Regions from separate parts of the Streptomyces sp. WI03-4A genome, predicted to be linked through region 2. Evidence: riboswitches for the same ligand, from Rfam matches in the RefSeq annotation. Region 2 holds a riboswitch; the other holds the start of a gene.

Evidence for each region. A riboswitch is a leader RNA that binds a small molecule or an ion and turns the genes downstream of it on or off. The one in region 2 is predicted to bind guanidine.
Region 1: linked by a shared signal. The riboswitch ahead of PV343_RS06745 (MBL fold metallo-hydrolase) and the one ahead of PV343_RS20840 (DMT family transporter) in region 2 are both predicted to bind guanidine.

The regions. Positions count from the first base shown of each region.
Region 1 covers NZ_JARAUO010000004.1:61,107-64,308, reverse strand. Annotated here, with positions in the region: partial or broken gene PV343_RS06750 (ZIP family metal transporter) at 1-273, opposite strand, end outside; gene PV343_RS06745 (MBL fold metallo-hydrolase) at 414-1,292, opposite strand; guanidine-III (ykkC-III) riboswitch at 1,304-1,371, opposite strand; partial or broken gene PV343_RS06740 (IMP dehydrogenase) at 1,655-1,995, shown strand; gene PV343_RS06735 (DUF4232 domain-containing protein) at 2,017-2,559, opposite strand; gene PV343_RS06730 (GAF domain-containing protein) at 2,709-3,202, opposite strand, start outside.
Region 2 covers NZ_JARAUO010000020.1:27,977-31,178, forward strand. Annotated here, with positions in the region: gene PV343_RS20835 (transglycosylase domain-containing protein) at 1-809, shown strand, start outside; gene PV343_RS20840 (DMT family transporter) at 894-1,214, opposite strand; guanidine-III (ykkC-III) riboswitch at 1,255-1,326, opposite strand; gene PV343_RS20845 (GroES family chaperonin) at 1,386-1,688, opposite strand; gene PV343_RS20850 (DUF3618 domain-containing protein) at 1,782-2,111, opposite strand; gene bcp (thioredoxin-dependent thiol peroxidase) at 2,204-2,671, shown strand; gene PV343_RS20860 (HNH endonuclease signature motif containing protein) at 2,806-3,202, shown strand, end outside.

The DNA of each region.
Region 1 (3,202 bases), on a different contig from region 2:
GCCGACGGCGTGAGCGTGCTCGTGGCTGGCGTACTCACCCTCATGCGCACGGTGTATCGCGACCGACCGCTCCACGACGTGAATGGCGAGGAAGCCGCAGGCCATCAGGACCAGTGCGGTGGGCACATGGAAGATCTGATGCGGCTGGGCGCTGAGCGCCTCCGGCAGCAGGTCGAAGACGACCACGCCGAGCATCAGCCCGGCGGCCAGCCCCAGCACGAGGTGTCGGCGGTCGCCGATACGCTGCGCGACGACGCCGCCGATCAGCGTCATCAAGAACGCGCCCACGGCGACGATCACGGCCCTGTCGCAAGTATCGGCTTCGCTCCTCCGGGAGGCCATCCGGACAGTCCACCCGTCGAGGACGGGCGCCGGCCCCGTCTCCATGACCGGCCCCGGGTCGGGCCAGTGGCTCAGTCGCCTGGGCAGATGATGAAGAGCGGGTAGGGGAGTCGGCGGGGTTGGTCGCCGATCTCGTTGAGCGCGGCGCGGATGTCGTGCAGGTGGCCGGTGGTCATCTGGAGCGGGGGTTCGTGGGGCTGGTAGGTGGTGCGGACCGGGTAGTCGATGCCTGGTTCGGTGGTCATCTCGATGTGGCAGCCCAGCACGTGGGTGACCGGTCTGTGTTCACTGAACTCGATCAGGCGGTCGATGGTCTGGGCGTAGGCGGACCAGTCCTGGACGTAGAGCCGGCCGGGGTAGACCGTGTCGCCGGTGAGCAGGAATCCGGTCCATGGGTCGTAGAACGTGACCGCTGCCTCGTGGTGCCCGGGGGTGGCCAGGCACTCGAGCACGCGGCCTCCCAGATCGACCCGCGCCACGGCGTTGGGGTCCTTATCGAATCCGAAGTGTCTCCAGGCCGTGGTGAGGTCTGCGTCGACCACCGTGGTCTGAGGACGGTCGGCGAACTGGCGGTCGCCCGCGATGTGATCGTCGTGGGCGTGGGTGTGCAGCACCAGCAGGTGGTAGTCCCGTTGCGGGTGGCGGGCGAGCCAGCCGTCGACCAGCTCGTCGACCACTCGGCGCAGGGGGAAGAACTCGGCGGACGCGGTGGCTCCGGTGTCGATCAGCACCGCCTGTGTGGTGCCGAACAGAAGGAACAGGAACGGTGCCTCGTAGTCGATCGCCATGTTCTGCCGCAGGATGACGGTGTGCTCGTCGTAGGCGTAGACCTGGATGTCCGGGTCGGTGTTGTGCTTGGACGATGGTGAGCCGTGGATCCAGCGGACGTCCAACTCGCGAAGCTGGCTAACCGGGCGGTCGAAATCCATGAAGGGTGTGTCTGCGGACATGACGTCTCCTGAGTGCGTCGTCTTGGCAGACCGGGTACGGCGCACATCTCGTCCGGGGCCGGCACTTGAGAGCCTCCGCCGCGAAGCTACCACGAGGTCGATCGACGCCTCCGTCCGGTCACCTCACCCATGACGGCACACCGGCAATCGTGCGTTCCGGTGAGCAACCGAAACGTCCCCCCAGCCCACCCTGGACATGCCGTCCTGTTCCGCGGCCTTGGCACGGCGGCCGGGGTACACGACGGCCGCCCCGTCGGTACCCGCGCCGGCGCGGGCGGGCGTCCGTCAGCGCCAAAGCAGTGGCCGAGGCAGTCCTGGGGGAGGGGGAAGGAGCACCTCGCCGACCCGAGCCGCTCGCCCGAAGGGTTGGAGCCCTGACCGGCGGTATCGTCGCGGACTCGGCCCTGGAGTGCGTCGGCACAGCCGAGTCCGCGCGGCAGGCCCCGCACTCGTCCCGCCCCGGCGGCAACGTCGGCGTCCCGCACGACGTGGCCGTCGACGGACACGAGCTGTTCTTCTCCCAGGTCGGCCTGCGCGGCGGCCCGGCACCCGTCCGCCGCTTCCTGCCCGACCTGATCGACCGCGTCCTGCCCGGCCGGATCCAGCCGGGCAGGGTCTTCGACCTCACCCTGCTCCTGAACAGGTCGCCGAGGGCTACCGGGTGATGGACAAGCGCCGCGCGGTCAAAGCCCTCCTGGAGCCCCGACCGCGCGGCCGCGGGGGATTACTGTCCGACCGGGTTGAGGTAGGTGCCCGGGTGGGTGGCGCCGTCCTGCTTCAGGATCTGGCCGCCGAACGGCCACTTCAGGGTGAAGTGCTTTGTCTCGTTCGGCGGGGTGACCAGGAACGTTGCGGGCACGAACTTCTCCTTCTGCGGCGTGGACCTGGCAACGGGGAGCAGGTTGATGCTGAAGTCCGTCGTGTCCCCCCGCCCCAGGGTGATCTTCGTGGGCCTCTTGGAGGAGCGCACCAGGGACCAGGTGCCGTCGGTCCTCTGGGCGCCGACCATGTCGACACCGGCGAAGCCGGACAGGGTGCAGGTGCGGTTGCTCTTGTTGGTGAACCAGATGAACGCCTGCGTCTGCTTCCCGGTCCGCCCCATATCCGGCTTCGCGTCGTCCCCGGTGGCGAAACCGGCCTTCAGATCGGCGGTGTGGCAACGCGTCGGCGCGGCCTTGGCGGTGGCGGCCGAGGCCGGGACGGCAGCGACGGCGGTGCCGGCGGCGACGATCGCCGCAAGGGCCACGGTGGCCATTTTGGTCTTCATGACGTGTTCGGTTCCCCTCGAATACGACTCGGTGCGCGAGGTCAGTGCGCACCCACGCACCTGTAGACGCTCGATGTCCGGCGGAGGTTCGTGGCGCCGGGCAACCGTCACCGGCTTGGGCGCCACGTGCGCGTCCGGCAGTGCGCCGGTCAGCCGCGGTGGTTCGCCGACTCCTCCAGGCGCCCGACCAGTTCGGCAGCCATGGCCTTGATGGTTTCCAGCCCTTCGCGCCCCCACGGCTGTGGGTCCTGGTCGACCACGCAGATGGTGCCCAACACCACGCCGGTACTGTCTATCAGCGGTGCGCCCAGGTAGGAGTGGACGCCGATCGCGTCGACCACCGGGTTGCCGGCGAACCGGGGGAAGTCCCGAATGTCCTCCAGCACCAGCGCCCGGCGGCGCTTGACCACGTGCGGGCAGATGCCCATGTCGATGTCGCGGGGCATGACGCGGCCGGGTACCGGTTCCTCCAGCAACGGCGGCCCCACATGAGCCGTGGTGTCCTGCGCGGCGCTGTACAGCCCCGCGAAGTACTGGCGGTCTGCGTCGAGGAAGAAGTTGACCCCGGCGTAGCAGCCGCCGGTGCGTTGTGCCAGCTCCCGTGCGAAGGCGTCGAGTTCGGCGTCCGGACGAGCATCGATGC
Region 2 (3,202 bases):
GGCACGGCACGTACACCATGGTCGAGAAGATCACCAAGGACAGCACCGAGGACGTCAAGCTGCCCGACCGGGAGACCGAGCAGGCCGTCACCCGCGAGGCCGCCGACACCACCACCTCCGTCCTCCAGAGCGTCGTCGACAACGGCACCGCCGTAGCCGCCCAGCAGGCCGGCCGTCCCGCGGCCGGCAAGACCGGCACCGCCGAGGAGGACACCGCGGCCTGGTTCGCGGGCTACACCCCCGACCTGGCCACCGTCGTCTCGGTCATGGGCCAGGACCCGGTCACGGCCAAGCACAAGTCGCTGTACTACGCCCTCGGCCAGCCCCGTATGAACGGTGGTGGCCCGCCCACCGCCATCTGGGCGCAGTACACGCGCGACGCCCTCAAGGGCAAGCCGGCCACCGAGTTCGACCTCGAGCTCCAGCAGGGCGCCGACGTGATCCTGCCCCCGAGCTCGAGCCCCTCCGACCAGCCCGGCACCACCGGCCAGGACAACGGGGGCACCACCGACAACGGCGGCCAGGACAACGGCGGCACCACCAGCACACCCTCCGGCACCCCGACCGACGGCGGCACCACCGGTGACACCACCGGCGGCGGCACCACGACCGACGGCGGCGGCACCACCACCACCGACGGCGGCGGGACCACCACCGGCGGCGACACACAAGGCGGCACCAACGGCGGCGGCACCACCACCGACGGCGGCGGCACCCAAGGCGGCACCAACGGCGGCGGCACCACCACCGACGGCGGCGCCGACGGAGGCGCCCCGGGCGGCACCGGCACCACGGGACCCCAACCGTAGAACCGCGACCGCGGAGGACCGTGAAGGACCGCGGAGAAGGACGACGCCCGTCAGCGACCACCGGCCGCTGACGGGCGTCCGTCCTCAGTGACCGCCGGTCACCTTCAGCCCGACCACGGCGACCAGCAGCAGACACACGAAGAAGATCCGGGCCGCGGTGACCGGCTCACCGAGCACCACCATGCCGAGCACCGCCGCCCCGGCCGCCCCGATCCCCACCCACACGCCGTAGGCGGTACCGATCGGCAGCGACCTGGCGGCGTACGACAGCAGCACCATGCTGGCGACGATCCCCGCACCGGTGAACAGACTGGGCACGAGCCGGCTGAAACCGTCCGTGTACTTCATCCCGATCGACCAGCCGACCTCCAGCAGACCGGCCACGACCAGCAGAACCCACGCCACGACAGCGCACCTCCAAGACGACGGGAAAACCACTTCTCGCGGTGCGTCGTCTTTGCCTGCATCCCGGTACGGCGCGTCTCGTCGGGCTCCTTCGAACGTAGCAAAGGAACGCCGAGGAACGCCGAAGGGGCCGGTGACCACCGTCACCGGCCCCTTCGGCCCTTGTTCGGATCAGAGATACAGGCCCGTGGAGTCCTCGGCCCCCTCGAACCGGTCCGCGGCCACCGCGTGCAGATCCCGCTCCCGCATCAGCACGTACGCCACACCCCGCACCTCGACCTCGGCCCGGTCCTCCGGGTCGAACAGGACCCGGTCGCCCGGCTCCACGGTCCGCACGTTCTGGCCGACCGCGACGACCGCGGCCCAGGCCAGCCGGCGCCCGACCGCCGCGGTCGCGGGGATCAGGATGCCGCCGCCCGACCGCCGCTCGCCCTCGCCGGTCTCCTGCCGCACGAGGACCCGGTCGTGCAGCATGCGGATGGGCAGCTTGTCGTGCTGGGGGTTGCTGTTTCTGTTGGCGCTCACGCCTCGAACCTACCTGCCTGTGACTCGCCCGTACGAACCCGGTCAGCCCTTGCGGCGCCGCGTGCCGAGGGCGAGCAGCCCCACGACCCCGACCACCACCAGGGCGACGGGCACGACCCGCTCGAGCCGCGGCGCCCCCTCCTCGTCCACGAGCTGCGCGCGCACCTCACTCACGACGCGGTTGACCTGGACGTATGCCCGTCCGACCGTGTGGTCGATATTGGCGACCACCTTGGCCCTGGCATCGCCGACGATCGTCTTCGGATGCACCCGCACCCCGATCTCGTCGAGCGTCTCGGCCAGCACTTCGCGGCGGCGCTTGATGTCCGCCTCGATCTGCGCCGGGGTTCTGGTGTCCGACGTGTCCGCCACCGTACGGCCTCCGAAGTCCTTGATGCTGTTCTGGACAGTCTGTCAGTTCCCGGCTTTCCCGCACCGTAAGGCCCCCCGGTTACGCTGGCCCGATGAGCGAGCGACTCCAGCCCGGCGACCCGGCCCCCGATTTCACCCTCCTCGACGCCGACGGCAACGAGGTGTCCCTTGCCGCCCACAAGGGCCGCAAGGTCATCGTCTACTTCTACCCCGCCGCCCTCACTCCCGGCTGCACCAAGCAGGCCTGCGACTTCACGGACAACCTGGAGGTGCTGGCCGGCGCGGGCTACGACGTCCTCGGCATCAGCCCCGACAAGCCCGAGAAGCTCGCGAAGTTCCGCGAGAAGGAGTCCCTGAAGGTCACGCTGCTGGCCGACCCGGACAAGAAGGTCCTGGAGGCGTACGGCGCCTTCGGCGAGAAGAAGCTCTACGGCAAGACCGTCGTCGGCGTCATCCGCTCCACGGTGGTCGTGGACGAGGAGGGCAAGGTCGAGCGCGCCCTGTACAACGTCAAGGCCACCGGCCACGTGGCGAAGATCATCAAGGACCTCGGCATCTGAGGTCCGCCCCCCGGACGGCCCGCCCCGGCACCCGCCGCGGCGGGCCGTTCCCGCGTCCACGGCCGTGACCGCCCGCCCCACGATTCGTTACTCCGTACGAGCCGCGAACGCGCGGCCGGAACGGAGGGGGACCGATGGGAGCCGGCACGTACACCAGGGAACGGCTGGAGGAAGCGGCACGCGGTGCGCGGACGCTCTCGGAGGCCCTGGAAAGACTGGGAGCGGACCCCCGGAGCCCGACGCGGCGGTACGTCCGGGAGCGGATGAGGAAGCTCGGGGTGGACGTGTCGCACTTCGAGCGGGAGGGGGTGAAGTGGACGAGAGAGGTGCTCGAAGCGGCGGTGGCGGCTTCCAGCAACATGGGTGAGGTCCTGCGCCGTCTCGGGCTGGAGGTCGTCGGCGGCCACCACACGCACATCAGCCGCAGGATCGCGGCGTACGGGATCGACACCTCGCACTTCCGGATGCCGAGCCGGCGCGGAAGGCCCTGGCGGCCCCGTAGCCCGGAGGCCCTTCTCGTCGAGCAGCCCG